One region of the Bacillus sp. NPDC094064 genome, then DNA from elsewhere that is predicted to be linked to it. Evidence: a T-box and tRNA genes for the amino acid it is inferred to sense, from the RefSeq annotation. Region 1 holds a T-box; the other holds one or more tRNA genes.

The links. A T-box is a leader RNA that pairs with one kind of tRNA and senses whether it is charged. The one in region 1 lies ahead of ileS2 (isoleucine--tRNA ligase), so its partner is inferred to be a tRNA-Ile.
Region 2: it encodes a tRNA-Ile, which carries the amino acid that the T-box ahead of ileS2 (isoleucine--tRNA ligase) is inferred to sense. The anticodon was not compared.

The regions. Positions count from the first base shown of each region.
Region 1 covers NZ_JBNNUI010000003.1:341,749-350,171, forward strand. Annotated here, with positions in the region: gene ileS2 (isoleucine--tRNA ligase) at 1-1,862, opposite strand, end outside; T-box leader at 1,934-2,157, opposite strand; gene divIVA (septum site-determining protein DivIVA) at 2,209-2,715, opposite strand; gene ACQKNI_RS09510 (RNA-binding protein) at 2,805-3,572, opposite strand; gene ACQKNI_RS09515 (YggT family protein) at 3,588-3,851, opposite strand; gene ACQKNI_RS09520 (cell division protein SepF) at 3,858-4,328, opposite strand; gene ACQKNI_RS09525 (YggS family pyridoxal phosphate-dependent enzyme) at 4,348-5,022, opposite strand; gene pgeF (peptidoglycan editing factor PgeF) at 5,019-5,837, opposite strand; partial or broken gene ACQKNI_RS09535 (RNA-guided endonuclease InsQ/TnpB family protein) at 5,995-7,152, opposite strand; partial or broken gene ACQKNI_RS09540 (IS607 family transposase) at 7,149-7,262, opposite strand; gene ACQKNI_RS09545 (YlmC/YmxH family sporulation protein) at 7,405-7,689, opposite strand; gene sigG (RNA polymerase sporulation sigma factor SigG) at 7,855-8,423, opposite strand, start outside.
Region 2 covers NZ_JBNNUI010000009.1:69,010-77,432, reverse strand. Annotated here, with positions in the region: gene ACQKNI_RS19780 (PstS family phosphate ABC transporter substrate-binding protein) at 1-449, opposite strand, end outside; gene ACQKNI_RS19775 (peptidoglycan D,D-transpeptidase FtsI family protein) at 786-2,909, opposite strand; gene ACQKNI_RS19770 (MFS transporter) at 3,019-4,296, opposite strand; gene sodA (superoxide dismutase [Mn]) at 4,415-5,026, opposite strand; tRNA gene ACQKNI_RS19760 (tRNA-Ile) at 5,251-5,324, opposite strand; gene yqgB (protein YqgB) at 5,562-6,320, shown strand; gene ACQKNI_RS19750 (hypothetical protein) at 6,394-6,759, shown strand; gene ispG (flavodoxin-dependent (E)-4-hydroxy-3-methylbut-2-enyl-diphosphate synthase) at 6,924-8,027, shown strand; gene ACQKNI_RS19740 (Fur family transcriptional regulator) at 8,107-8,423, opposite strand, start outside.

The DNA.
Region 1 (8,423 bases):
GATACCCATAAGCGTAAAATGTCTCCACCTAATTGATCCATAATTTTCTTCGGTACGACGATGTTTCCAATCGACTTACTCATTTTACGTCCTTCACCATCTAATACGAATCCATGGCTTAGTACGCCTTTATATGGAGCTTTACCTGTTACAGCAACTGCTGTTGATAATGAAGAGTTGAACCAACCACGATATTGGTCAGATCCTTCTAAATATAAATCAGCTGGACGTTGTAAGTCTTCGCGCTCTTCTAATACCGCTTGGTGAGAAGAACCTGAATCGAACCATACATCCATGATGTCTGTTTCTTTACGGAATTCACCATTTGGGCTACCTGGATGTGTAAATCCTTCTGGTAATAGATCTTTCGCTTCACGCTCGAACCATACGTTAGAACCGTGTTCACGGAATAAATCTGCTACATGATTAATTGTTTCATCCGTAATAATTGGATCACCATTCTCAGCATAGAATACAGGAATTGGCACACCCCATGCACGCTGACGAGAAATACACCAGTCACCACGGTCACGAACCATGTTATGAAGACGAGTTTCTCCCCATGCTGGTACCCATTTTGTTTCCGCAACAGCTTCTAATAACTCTTTACGGAATGCTTCAATAGATGCAAACCATTGTGCTGTCGCACGGAAAATAATTGGTTTTTTCGTTCTCCAATCATGTGGGTATGAATGCGTAATGAATGTTAGTTTCAATAACGCGCCTACTTCTTCTAATTTTTCTGTAATTGGCTTGTTAGCTTTATCATAGAATAAGCCTTCAAATCCAGGTGCTTCATTCGTTAATACACCTTTATCATCAACTGGGCAAAGTACTTCTAAGCCATACTTTTTACCAACAATAAAGTCATCTTCCCCGTGTCCAGGTGCTGTATGAACACAACCAGTACCTGCATCTGTTGTTACGTGTTCCCCTAGCATAACTAATGAATCACGATCGTAGAATGGATGTTTTGCAACTGTATACTCAAGCTCGCTACCTTTTACCGTTTTCACAACTTCAGCATTTTCCCACTCTAACGTTTTTGCAACTGTCTCAAACAGCTCAGAAGCGATGATATATTTCTCATCATTTACTTTTACAATGCTATATTCAAGTTCTGGGTGAACAGAAATACCTAAGTTTGCAGGTAACGTCCAAGGTGTTGTTGTCCAGATAATGAATTTCTCATCACCTTCTAATACGTTCTTTCCGTCTTTAACAGGGAATGCTACGTAAATAGATGCTGACTTTTTATCTTGATATTCAATTTCAGCTTCCGCTAAAGCTGATTCACTCGTTGGAGACCAGTAAACAGGCTTTTGTCCTTTATAGATATAACCTTTTTTCGCCATGTCACCAAACACTTTAATTTGTTGTGCTTCATAAGCTGGCTCTAAAGTAATGTATGGGTTATCCCAATCAGCACGTACACCTAGACGCTTAAATTGTTCACGTTGACGCTCCACTTGCTCATATGCATACTCTGCACATAACTTACGGAACTCAGCAACTGACATTTCTTTACGCTTTACACCTTTATTTGTTAAAGCTTGTTCAATTGGTAAACCGTGCGTATCCCAACCTGGTACATATGGTGCACTGAAACCAGTCATTGATTTATAACGAACAATAAAGTCTTTCAATACTTTATTTAATGCATGTCCCATATGAATGTCACCATTCGCATATGGAGGTCCATCATGCAATACGAATAAAGGACGACCTTTTGTATGTTCTTGTACTTTTTCATAAATGTTCATTTCAGCCCATTTTTCTTGCATTGCAGGCTCACGTTTTGGTAAATTCCCACGCATTGGGAACTCTGTTTTTGGCATCAGTAATGTATTTTTGTACTCCATGCTCAATTCCTCCTTACATGTATAAAAGAAATACTTAAAAAACGGAATAAAAAAGAGACCTTCTCATCCCCAAAAGGGACGAGAAAGTCTCCCGCGGTACCACCCTAGTAGACCATATACGTATGTATAAGATCCTCTTTATATTCTTAACGCGAATATACGCCTACGCTTACTCTATTTGTTCAGCGCGGAACTCCAGGGTGATATTCCCATTATCTCCTTATCCTGAGCTTACACCATCCTCAGTTCGCTATATAAGGTGTGAAAAGGTACTTATCCCTATCTTCGTTTTTCTTAATAAATATGTTGTTTAAAATTATATGTAATAATGAGAAAAACGTCAAGCTTACACTGTTTCTTCTTTTTTCAACAGCTCGTCCACTTCGTCTTCTAACTCAATTAACTTATCCCAATCATCGTTGTTTAACATTTCAAGCTGTGTTTCTAAAAGCATACGGAAACGAGTTCGGAATACTTTTGCTTGTTTCTTCAGCTCTTCAATATCAAAGGCAACTTTTCTTGATTTTACTAAAGCTTCGTTAATGATACGATCTGCATTCTTTTCAGCTTCACGTACAATTAATTTCGCTTCTTTTTGCGCATTACGTTTTACTTCTTCCGCTGCTTCTTGTGCTACAACGATAGATTTGTTTAACGTATCTTCAATATTAGAGAAATGATCTAACTTTCCTTCTAATTGCGCAACCTTTTCTTCTAAAGCTTTTTTCTCACGAATGACTAATTCATAATCTTTGATAATTTGATCAAGAAACTCATTTACTTGATCTTCATCATAGCCACGGAATCCGCGACCAAATTCTTTGTTATGAATGTCTAATGGTGTTAACGGCACAACGCCACCTCCAAGTAGTTATCTAAATTTCCTCTTTCAATTATATCTTTTCTTCGACAAAATAGGAGGATTTCCTTCTAAAAAACCAATCATTTTAGTATACCATACAAAATTCTCCATTTGTCGCGTTTTGTTTTACCTTCTACAGAAAATAATTTACTTCGTCCGTATCCTCTTACAGAAAAAACATCTCCTGGATAACATTCATAAGAAGTTTGCTCCACTGTTTTCCAATTGACTTTCACTAAACCATTTTTTATTAACGGTTGTACTTTCTGTCTGGATACATGTAACATTTCAGCTAGTATAACATCTAAACGAAGTGAAGAAACCGTTCCAGATTTCTCTCCCCACATTTCATGCATCTGCAGAATTTGTTCTCCTTGCACTGATGATAAGGAGACTTTTACTTTCCCTATTGATTGTAAGTTCATCTCAATGTACGATACGATTTCTTTCGCAACTACAATTTGGGCACGATTTTCTTGAAGCAAAATATCGCCACATTTTTCCCTCGTTAAACCAAGAGACATAAATGTACCTAATATTTGCCGATGCTCTAGCGTATAAAACTTGGAAGGATAGTCAATTTCTAATACTTCTACTTGAAATTCTTCTTCATTTAATTCTAGATAGTCTGGATAAATAAGTGCTCTTTTGCGCTCCGCGTGAGGCGTTGCACCATCGAATTGCACAGCAACATCTCCTTGTCCAATTACCATAGAAACAATTTGCTGCTGTCTTGGATCAAGGAAATCTGTTAATTTCACTTGATGGTACTCCGCCGTTCGCTTCCACTCTAATACTTTATCCACAAAGACCTCTTCATCAGGTCTAAAATGCTCGTAGATGCTCATGTATGTAACCTCTTACTATAAGAAATAGTTCAATAAACTCGCTAAACCAATTTTAGCAAGTTTTAACGCAAAAATCGCAACGAGTGGAGAGATATCAATCATACCAAGCGGCGGAATAAATCTGCGAAACGGTTCTAAATACGGTTCACAAATACGCGCAAGAAAATCTCCAAAAGTTGATTCCTTTGCACCAGGAAACCATGATAGGAGAATGTAAATAATAAGTGCCCACGAGTAAATCTCGATAGCAGAACTTAACACCATATATACTGTTGTCATGGCGTATTACCACCTCTTTATATTTGTTTCTTCTTCTTCACCGAATAACTCTGAAATTGCACCAACAATATCTACATTTTCAGGTGTACACATAAATGTTTTCGGTCCTATTTTTTGAATATCCCCGCCTATAGCGTATACAGTACCACTTAAAAAGTCAACGATACGTACCGCTTGATCAGTAGACATTCTTTGCAAATTAATTACAACAGCTCGTCTACCTTTTAAATGGTCCGCAATCCCTTGCGCTTCCGAATATGTGCGTGGTTCTAATAAAACAACTTTTGAAGATTGCTTTGCCGTTTCAATGCTCACAACATTTTGTTTCGGTTGCGCTTTTGGAAACGTAACATCTTGTTGTTCTGGCGGATCTTGCTGCTTCTTCATGTCTGTTTGCTCCTTTTCATAGCTATATTGAGCTGCTTCTTTTTCTTCTGGTGTATCAAAAAAGAAGTATTTTACTTTTGACCAACTCATAATAAGATTCTCCTTCCTTTTACGCTTTTCCTACTAAAATCGTTCCCAAACGAATATATGTAGCACCTTCTTCAATTGCAATCGTGTAGTCATTGGACATTCCCATAGATAATTCTTCGCATGGTGCATATGACAATTCTAGCCCCTGCACCTCTGCTTGTAGCATGCGTAATTCTTTAAAACAGCGCCTGATTTCTTCCTCTTCTTCTGTAAATGGAGCCATTGTCATTAATCCAACCACTTCAATCTTATCCAATTTTTGCAAACTTTGAATAAAAGGAACAATTTCTTCTATTGCCAATCCTTGCTTGGACTCTTCAGAGGATGTTTTCACTTGGATAAAACATTTCACTTTCTTATCAGCACGTTTTTGAATTTCTTTCGCAAGCGAAAGACGATCTAATGAATGTAAATAATCAATTTCATTAATGATTTCTTTTACTTTTCTCGTTTGTAATGAGCCAATAAAATGCCAATTTACTTTTGAACCGAAATGTTCGTATTTCTGTAAGAAACCTTCATTTCTATTTTCACCTAAATCAATAATTCCGGCTTCAATTACTTCGTTTGTTTTTTCAATTCCTACAGTTTTTGTAACTGCAACGAGTTTAATATCTTGCAACGAACGTCCAGCTCGTGCGCAAGCTTCTTTAATAGCTTCATTTACAGTTACTAAATTTTCTTGCACTGTCATTTGTTTCCTTCCTCCTTAAAACCTATGAAACTCAACATTCTTCCTGTCTTTCCTTGATCACGACGATGAGAGAAAAATAGTTGTTCTTCACAGCTTGTACAAAGAGATGACATTACAATATGCTCTTCTTTTATGCCTGCTTGTACACACAATATACGATTAATTTCTTTTAAATTAATTGCGTACTGCCCATCAGAAATTTTTTCATACGGGACAGACCCGTTTACTACTTGCTGTGCTGCAGTTAATACTCTATCATCAACAACATAACAACAAGACCCTATTGCCGGTCCGATCGCAACATGAATTTCATCAATTGAAATCCCTTCTGCATTCCACTTTTGAATCATTTCATTTGCAATCTCTTTTACGGTCCCTTTCCACCCAGCATGCGCCAGTCCTATCATACCATGTGATGGTGCATAAAAATAGAGTGGAACACAATCCGCGTAACAAGACGTTAAAAGAACATCTTTACTAGTCGTATAAATGCCATCTGTTTTTGAAATGCCATCCTCATATGAATAGACGCCACTTCCTTTTTCTTGTTGTCCTACTTTTTCAACATGGTGATCATGGACTTGTTCAGAGCAAATCCAGTTTTCCAATGGTTTTTGTAACTTATTTGCTAAAATGCGTCTGTTTTCATGAACGTTCTCCGCAATATCATTCACATGTAATCCTAAATTCATCGCATGAAAGGAGCCCGTACTTATCCCACCATCTTTTGTCGTAAATCCAGCAGTAATGTTTCCAAGTTCTTTCCACGCTTGTAAATACAGTATACCGTCCACATATTTAAATGGTTCTCTCATAACAAAGCGGCTGCTACTAAAAATATAGACAAATGTTTATTCTTAGAGTATTCCTGCTTCTCCGTGTCCTGTCTCGCCACTCACTCGCTACTGCAGTTTACTGTAACACTCCACAGGCGTAAATTCCGATGTAGCCCACCGTATATATACAATCTATTTACGTTAGTATTGTATATTCTTTTGCTTGTAAAAGGTTGTTCGCTGCGTTCAAATCCCTATCCATTGCATTACCACATTCACATTCATATACCCGGTCAGATAATTTTAAATCTGCTTTCTTTTGACCACAATAGGAGCACAACTTTGAAGATGGATAAAATCGGTCTACTTGACGTAATTCAATTCCATATTCCTCACATTTCGTCAAAAGCCACGTTTTAAAATTATAAAAAGACTGCTTGGAAATTGCTTTAGATAGATGTTTATTCTTCAGCATATCTCTTACATTCAAATCTTCCACTGTAATAAACCTTGGCTTGGTTTTCACCACATTCGTTACAATAGACTTTACATACTCTAGTCGAATATTCGCTAATCGAGCATGCAACTTTTACACCCTAAGAACATTTTTATCTATATTCGCTCTTTTAATAGTAACAGATTTTCCACCTCTCTTTTTTAGATTTTCATATTTTCGCGATAAAGAGCGTTGTTCACGTTTTAACCGTTTTTCTATCTTTTTTACTTTTACTGTTTTATTTATATTTTTGTGAGTCTTTCCATCACTACGTACAGCGAAATCCTTCAACCCTAAATCAATCCCTAGACCTATATTATTCAATATTGGTTTTACCCTTACTTCTTCTCTTTCACAAAGTACAGATACAAAATATTTTCCTGCTCTTTGATATACTACGCCACTTTTTACCGTTGCATCTTTAGGGATATATCCATATTCTTTTAACCTTATCCAACCAATTGTAGGGATTTTTACTCTATGCCTTTCTACTGTCCAATCTGTTTTGTTGTTTTTAGGAAAATAGCACTTCACATCTTGCTTCTTCTTTTTCTTATATCGTGGAAATTTAGATAAACCTTTAAAAAATCGCTTAAAAGCTTTTTCCCCGTTCATAATAGCTTGTTTTACAGCTTTACTGGATACTTCTTTTATCCACTGATCACATTCTTTTGTATGGACATTGTTCAACCATTTAGAAAAGTCATACCCACCTAGAAACTTTCCTTCGGCTTCATACAGCTCTTTGTTTTTAGAGATATACAGGTTGTAAACATACCTACACACACCAATCGTCTGATTTATTTGGGTTATTTGTTCTTTTGTCGGATGGATTTCTATTAGATATGCTCTTTTCATACAGCTTTATCCTCCGATATTTTCTTTTTATACTTCCTTAACCCATAAATTCTACAACTAAATACATGAACGATAGATAGTAAGTCTTGAATAATCTCTTCCTGTAGAGATTATTTTTGTATATTTTATATAACTGTATTTAGCTCCTTTTAATTAAAATAACAAAAAAAGCATGGTACTTCCTGTCTATTTTACCATACTTTTATTTTTTAATAATGCCAACGGAAAAAAAAGAGGAATTTGTAATATTCTTTATGAAATTGTCGGTGTTTGTATTGATTCTGTTACAGAATTAACAGGATTTACTCTTACAAGTATGACATCTTCCCCAATTTTCATAATTTCCTCCCAAGGAATTACAATTTCTACGTCCTTCCCAAAAATCCCTAACATGCGTGCCTGTTTGGAAATAATAATAGACCCGATCTTCCCTGTATTCATATCGATTTCGATATCTCCAATATTCCCAAGCCTTTTTCCATCTGACACATTTATTATCTCTTTCATCTGCAACTCCGAAATTCTTATCACTTTCATCCTCTCCCTTATATATGACGAATTGAAAAACACTGTTTCTCAAATTTACAGGAAGCACTCTCTACTAACCCCATATGATTTTCATTATATGAACACAGCTTCCCTACTATGAGCGAAGAAAAACTATATTACATATAAAAAGGTTTCACCATAAATGGTGAAACCTTATCCTTGAATCGTTTTATTCATTTGTTTAATAGCTGATTTCTCTAAACGTGATACTTGCGCTTGAGAAATCCCAATTTCTTCTGCAACTTCCATTTGTGTTTTTCCTTGGAAGAAACGTTTTCGAATAATCATTTTCTCACGATCATTTAAACGCTTCATCCCTTCTTTCAATGCTAACTCTTCAACCCACTGCTCGTCCTTTTGTTTTTCATCACTTAACTGATCCATAACAAAAATAGGATCTCCCCCATCGTTATAAATCGGCTCAAATAATGAAACTGGATCTTGAATCGCATCTAAAGCAAAAACAATTTCTTCATGAGTCACTTCAAGAACTTTTGCAATATCCATCGCTGTTGGTTCTTTTGAATTTTCTGCAATCAACTTTTCTCTTACTTGCAACGCTTTATACGCGATATCTCGTAATGAGCGAGATACACGAATCGGATTATTATCACGCAAATATCTGCGTATTTCCCCAATAATCATCGGCACAGCATACGTTGAAAATTTTACATTTTGGCCTAAATCAAAGTTATCAATTGATTTCATAAGTCCGATGCAAC
Region 2 (8,423 bases), on a different contig from region 1:
ATTTGTGACCATCGCTTCTCTCTTCCATCTTCACTCCACAATAGACGTAACTCGTCTATTGACATATCGTCTACCCAATGATTTTGACGATTTACAACGATCGTAAGACCATCGTAAGCGACTTCAAACGGTGTAAACTGAATGGAGTTTTTCTTCATTTCATTTTCTTCCACTTGTTTCATTACTCTTGAAGCATTATTTATATCTACTTCTCCTTTACTGAAACGATTAAACCCTCCTCCTGTTCCAGATACACTGATCGAAATTTTCACGTTTGGATGCGCCTTTGTGTATTCCTCCGCTACTGCTTCTATAATAGGAAAAACTGTTGAGGATCCATCAACTCTCACTTCTCCCATATCACTCACAGCAAATGCAGTAGTCATGCCAAAACAAAGGAAACATAGCGATAATATGAAAACTTTAATCGACGTACTCATCCATTTCACGTGTTCTTCCTCCTAGAAGTAACCGGAAATAACAGGATTACAGATATAAGAATACTGCTAAACTATTAATTCGGTTTTAATTGTTTGTAAAAGTTTTGTAAAGTTCCACAAGAATCCACATAAGGTGAAATTTTAATCAATAGCGGGCTGTTCATCCACACTGGTTATTAATCCATAAAATCGTTATCCTCCCAGCACACAATATACAAGTATCATTTGTGGGGTTGCGTACTTTTTTCAATCGTTTATACTTGTCCACATTTATTACACGATATGCATAAACTATAAAAAAAAGCACACTATCTTTTCAGATAGTGTGCTTTTTTTACGACTTTTTTATTCATCATCTTGATTTTTATTTTTATTATCTTTTGCATCTTTTGGAGCTTCACCATTTTCTTGCTTTTTCAAATCAAAGTAAGCGTCCATAATGTCACGACTAATATAACCGTTAATACCTGATTTATCATCAACCCAAGGTACAACAACAGAAAAGGCTACTTCAGGGTCTTCAAGTGGCGCATAACCTACCATTGTTAAGTTATATGTCTCTTTGCGCTCACCTTTTGCATTTCTACCATTCTCTTTATCACCGCCATACACGGTTTCAGCTGTACCTGTTTTACCAGCAGCTTTATATGGTGCACCTGTAAAGTATTTCGTAGCTGTACCACCGGCATCATTAAATACTTGTCTAAATCCTTCTTGAACACGTTTAATTTGTGATTCAGGCATATCAATACGATTTAGCACTTTCGGTTCCATAGAATGAACAACTTTTCCAACTTCGTCTGGTTTTGCTTCCGGTTCACGAATTTCTTTCACAACTTGCGGCTGCATACGGTAACCACCATTTGCAATTGTTGACACGTACTGTGCTAATTGAAGCGGTGTATACGTATCATACTGTCCAATTGATAAATCTAATAAGAAACCTGGAATATTATCTGTTTTACCTTTTTGTCCAGCAGATTCATTCGGTAAATCAATACCTGTTTTCACGCCAAGTCCAAACTGTCCAAAATAATAACGCATCGTATCATATGCTTTTTGTGGTATATCTAACGTACCACCTCTCACATATGGAACACCTGCGATATTCATCGCTGTTTTAAACATATATACGTTAGAAGACATTTTTAATGCTGTCAGATCATTAATATATCCCATCGTCTTCCAAGAAGATTTTTTTGGCGTTCCTTTTAATACAATCGGTTCATCAAGTTGAACTGAACCCGGTTGAATCGCACCTGTTTGATACCCTGTAAGCACTGTCGCACCTTTTACAGTCGATCCCATCGGATAAGAACTCGTCATCGTTCCTAACGCGAAATCTTGTACTTTCGTTTCTCCATTTTCTTCCACTAATTGTTTCCCAGCCATAGATAAAACTTCACCATTTTTCGGATTCATCATTACAACGAATGCACGATCTAAAAGAGGTTGTCCCCCTTTATATTTCAATAAATTTTTAGTGATAATTTCTTCCACACGCTTTTGTAATTCCATGTCGATTGTTAAATTCAGGTCATTGCCTCGTTGTCCTTGTGATACATTAATCGTTTCTAAAATATTACCATTTTTATCTGTAATATTTTTCACTTCTGATTTCGTACCGTGCAAGCTATCTTCATATTGCTGTTCAAGATAACTTTTTCCTACTCGGTCATTTCGATTATAATCACGAACAAGATAGTAATCTAGTTTTTCTCTCGGTAAACCTTCATCAGATGTCGACACGCCGCCAAGAACACTTCGGAATAAATCATCATACGTATATTTTCGTTCCCAATCAACATTCGTATCTATACCTGGTAATGTTGCTAGATTTTCACTAATAATCGCATATTCTTCTGGTGTAGCATCTTTTTTAATAACTTGAGGTGTCATTGCATATCCGCCGTCCATCTTACTTCTAATCGCTAGTATTTCTAAATCTTTTGCGGATAATTGATTAATCTCTTCTTCCGTCACACGACTTCGTTGACGTTCGTCTAATTCTTTTTCGTCAATTTTGTTATTTTTCAATTCTTGACGATCTTTATTCGTAATCTTTTCTTTCGCTTCCTCTTTATGCAGAGCAAGCCAATAGTCTTTTTTATCACGATCTGTTAATTTATCTATCGGTACCTCAATCAAACCAGCTAATTTTTCCGCTGTTTTTTGGCGATCTTCCGCAGTTGATCCTTTCATTTTTGTAAATGTAATTGTACGAACAGCTGTATTATCTACTACAGGTCGCCCATAACGGTCAAATATTTTCCCACGCGGGACTGGATTACTTATCGTGGAGTTCTCTTTCTTCTCCACTTCATTCTTATATTCCTCACCGCGAACAATTTGTACATATCCGAGCCTTACAATAACCGCGGAAAACATTAAAAACACGCAAAAAAACAGCACGTTTAACCGAAATGGAACGTGGGTCTTTTTCTTTTGTTGCTTCTGCTTCTTACTCATACAAACCCCCTCTACCAACAGCTATGTAATGTGAAAGGGACACCTTTATACAGGTGTCCTCACTGCTGTCTTACATCTTTTTCTATTCTAGCATAAAATAAACGAGAAGTTAACCTTCTGGTTCTGTTTGATTTTGCGTGTTTCCTTGCGCTACCACACTTGTTTTCCCCGCATTTCCCTCTTCATATTTGACATTTTTAACTGCAAAATATATAAGAAAATGTCCAGCACCTAAAATGCATAATAAGAAAGGTAAGCTTTTTTCAGGTGGAAAAAATAGAACCGCACACAAAAAGCTTAAAATGGAACAAATTCTACCGGCATTTAACCATAATTCTCGGACAACTACATACTCTACACGCCACTCTCTCGCATTTTTCGCTCTACCAATTACGTCATATGTCATTGATCCGTACGGAACGAGTAAAATAGGGTATGCAATCGCGATACATGCCGCATAAATAAGTAACTTTGTATATGTAACATTGAATATAACTAAAAATACGACCGCATATAAAATAATGCCTCCAAGTAAAATTGCTTTTTTTCTCCACTCTTTCTTTAACATACGAGCGACTAAGTAGTAACATATAAATGATACAGTAGAATTTACTAAGCTATATTTCCCTAGCGCGAGCTCACTATCAGTTGCTAAATAAACATATACGGAAATGACAAAAATAAATGTCCCTTCTCTCAACCCCTGAAAAAAATGAGCCCGTGTAATTCTCCCCCAATTTTTATCAATCCGTCGCTCTTTCAATACTTGCATCACTTCATAACGTCCTTCACATTCTCTCTTAGATAAAAAAAAGCTTAAAACGACCGCAATAGCAAATAGCACTAATGAAAGAAAGAATATGACAGTATAACCACTCCATTTTTCCATACGTGAAATTGTATATCCTGCTGCTATTGGTCCAATCATTCCAGAGAAGGATGTAAGGAGCCCGAGAAAACCGTTAAAGAAATCTCTTGTTTCTGGTTCTGTAATTTCAAATGTCAATAAGTTAAACGCTAACCAGTAAAAACCATATCCGATTCCTAAGAGGGCTCCCATTAATAAAATATAGTGAGAAGCGCTTTTTCCCGCTACTAAAACAACGATAAAAAACACAGCTAACGTTCCCACACCTATTCTTAACAAGATCGAGCGATCAATACGTTTCGCAAATTTCCCACCTACAAGAAATGTGAGAGGCTGTAATACAACGCTGGCCAAATTATACAAGCCAAGATTCACATAATTTTGTGTTTGTTTCCATAAATAAATGTTCACAAATGTATTCGATAAAGAAATTGCGAGCGTGTATAAGCCTCCAATAAGGAGCAATAACACTAAATCCCGATTCACTTCAACGTCACCAATTATATGTTTCCACTTCATACACAACTCTCCTTTACTTCATGTTCTAGTCTTCCAAAGACAAGCCCAATTATGTAAAAGGAAAGCATAGAAAAAAAGCTAGGAGCATTCTCCTAGCTTTTTTCTATAATTGTTACAATTATTTTGCTTCTTGGTAACGTTTTTCAGCAGCGTTCCAATCTACAACGTTCCAGAATGCACCGATGTAGTCTGGACGACGGTTTTGGTAATGTAAGTAGTAAGCATGCTCCCAAACATCTAAACCGATAACTGGAGTCTTACCTTCAGTTAGAGGAGAATCTTGGTTTGGAGTGCTTGTTACTTCGATCTCACCGTTATTTACTACTAACCAAGCCCAACCAGAACCGAAGCGAGTTGCGCCAGCTTTTGCGAATTCTTCTTTGAATGCATCGAAGCTACCAAATTTCGCTTCAATTGCAGTTGCAAGTTCGCCTACTGGTTGTCCACCACCGTTTGGAGATAGGATTGTCCAGAAGAATGTATGGTTCGCATGTCCGCCACCATTGTTACGTACTGCTGTACGGATTGCTTCTGGCACTTCATTTAAGTTTGCAACTAATTCTTCAACGCTTTTGTCAGCTAATTCTGCATGACCTTCTAAAGCAGCGTTTAAGTTTGTAATATACGTGTTGTGATGTTTTGTATGATGGATGTTCATTGTTTCTTTGTCAAAGTGAGGTTCTAATGCATCATACGCATAAGGTAAATTTGGTAATTCGTGTTTTGCCATTGTTATATTCCTCCCAGTTTATGTATTGCCACTAATATGCGACATACAACTTCATTCTACCCTAATTGCCATAGGGTGCAAACAAATAAATCACATTGTCTTGCTACCATTAAAGTAGCAAAATTCCCACTTCTTTTCAATTAAAATGCTCATATATTCCGTAAAAAAAAGCTCCCTTCTACAAGGAAGCTTCCTGCTAACGTAATAAACTTATGAAATGGATATGGACCCTGTAGGACTCGAACCTACGACCGGACGGTTATGAGCCGTCTGCTCTAACCAGCTGAGCTAAGGGTCCACAATTATGTATGTAATCATATATAAAATAACTGAATTCCTATCGGATATATCCTTTAAGAAATGTAAGATAAATTTACCATATGCAAAAGAAAAGTGTCAATTGTATTTTTCTCTTTTAAAAGTAGAAAATTAATAAAAGAGAAATTCAGTTCTCTCTACTATATGTAATATAACTTGAGATTCCCTAGATTCGTACGTTACAATGATTTTATACATACATAAAGGAAGTGAATCTATGTCCATATTTACCCAATTCGCAAAAAGTGTATACTCACCTAAAGATATGGCGCTATTCCGTTTTCAAAAAATCGGTAAAACCATTTTGTATATTATGCTACTTTGCTTAATTACTACTATTCCAAGAACTTTCTTATACGGTAGTCTTATCCAGGATGGTGTGAGCATGGTAAATCAAGTCATCGATAAAGATTTACCTGATTTTAAAATTGAAAATGGCGAACTAAAAGCCGATATTGATCAACCTATTGAAAAAGAAGAGGGAAATGCACTTTTCGTATTTGATCCGAATTCAACAGACTTAGAAAAATACCAAAATAAAACAGGTTTATTTGTTTTAAAAGATAAAGTAGTCTCTATGGGAAATGGTCAAACACAAACGTATTCTTATAACGATTTGTTAGGTGCATCGCTTGAGAAAAAAGATCTACAAGAATTTATTTCTTTATTCGATAATATTTACCCAATTTTATTATTTGTTATCGGATTCTTAGTGTACCTATTCCAATTATTCATCACTTTTGTAGGCGTGACTTTACTTGCGTTCATCGGTTCTGCCATGAGCGGTCAACGTAAACTATCCTATAAACAAGTTTGGACGCTAACCGCATACAGCTACACAATCCCAACCATTTTCTTCATGATTATGGATTTATTCAAGATCGTCGTACCTGGGGCAACGTTCATTTATATCGCAGTTGTTTTAATCGTTCTATACTTAACGATTAAAGAAGTTCCAAAACCGAAAGAAAAATAAAAGCGTTAAAAAATGCCTAAATAGGCATTTTTTTTTTGGACAAGCATATATTCCTAGCAAAGGAGTGAAGAATATGAAAAGATTAGGTATATTCTTATTCGTGCTTGTTCTCGGCTATATATTTTATTACGACATAAAAATCGGCACTTTACCGATGTTAAGTTCATATAAAAAAACAACCTCTGCTCAAACTATAAAAAAAGAAGACACAGATACAAAACAGGATAAAGAGAATAAAGCAGAAAAAGAAACTGATGTAACTTATAAAACAATCGAAGTAAAAACTGGTGAAACAGTCCTCTCGATTACAGAACAAATTAATAAGAAAAAAATCCCTTCTATTGAAAAAGTAATTGATGACTTTAAACAATTAAATAAAAGTACATCTGCTACAAAAATACAAATTGGAAAGTCTTATAAATTCCCGTTATATCAATAAGCGATCACTTAATCCTTGTCAATTACATAAAGGCGCTGATACAATAGTAAAAGTGAAACCGAGCACTTCGGTTTCTATAGCCCTGTATCACGTATACTATCATTGATATACGGGACTAAATAAGAAACTTCTTTTATAAGGAGAGCGATCTATTCGTGAATGAAATGACTCATCGTACAAAAACACGTCCAGTTAAAGTCGGTAATTTAACAATTGGCGGTAATAATGAATTAATTATACAAAGTATGACAACAACAAAAACACATGATGTTGAAGCAACAGTTGCTGAAATTAAACGTTTAGAAGAAGCTGGCTGTCAAGTTGTTCGTGTTGCCGTTCCAGATGAACGCGCAGCAGATGCTATTGCTGATATTAAAAAACAAATCAACATTCCACTTGTTGCTGATATTCATTTTGATTATCGTCTTGCTTTAAAAGCAATTGAAGGTGGCATTGATAAAGTACGTATCAATCCAGGTAACATTGGCCGCCGCCATAAAGTAGAAGCCGTTGTAAATGCGGCAAAAGAGCGCGGTATTCCAATTCGTATCGGTGTAAACGCTGGTTCATTAGAACGCCATATTTTAGAAAAATATGGATATCCAACTGCTGATGGTATGGTTGAGAGTGCACTACACCATATTAAAATTTTAGAGGACTTAGATTTCCACGATATTATCGTATCTATGAAAGCCTCTGATGTTAACTTAGCAATCGAAGCATACGAGAAAGCATCTCGCGCTTTTGATTACCCATTACATTTAGGTATTACAGAATCTGGAACATTATTTGCCGGAACTGTAAAAAGTGCCGCTGGTCTTGGAGCAATCTTAAGCAAGGGTATCGGAAATACACTACGTATTTCATTAAGTGCTGATCCAGTTGAAGAAGTAAAAGTTGCGCGTGAACTATTAAAGTCATTCGGTCTTGCATCTAATGCAGCAACACTTATCTCTTGTCCAACTTGTGGCCGTATTGAAATTGATTTAATTAGCATCGCTAATGAAGTAGAAGAATATATTTCTACACTTCAAGTACCTATTAAAGTTGCAGTACTCGGTTGCGCTGTAAACGGTCCTGGTGAAGCTCGTGAAGCTGATATCGGTATTGCTGGCGCACGTGGAGAAGGATTATTATTCCGTAAAGGGAAAGTCGTTCGTAAAGTACCAGAAGAAACAATGGTAGAAGAACTGAAAAAAGAAATCGATGTAATTGCTGCTGAAATGGCTGCTGAACGAGAAAAAGAAAAAGAAACACAAGAACAATAAAAAGAAGGTTGCCCACAATATTTGTGAGCAACCTTCTTTTCTATGCAAAAAGCTCGTCAGTTATATAACCGACGAGCTTTTATTTTGCACATTTGGGACAACGACCGTATATTTCAAATTTATGACCGGTTACTTCATAACCGTTAAAATCTTTATTCATAAAATCCATTGGACAGGAAGTAATTTCTTTCGTACCACCACAATCCAAGCAAATAAAATGGTGATGATGTTCCATAATAGAACATGTAAAACGAAAATGTTTTTCACCATTTAATTCCGTTTGTTCTAAAACACCAATTTCAGCAAAAACCGTTAAGTTACGATAAATCGTATCAAAGCTGAGTCCTGGGTAATCATCTTTCATATGTTCTAAAACATCTTTCGCAGTTAAATAAC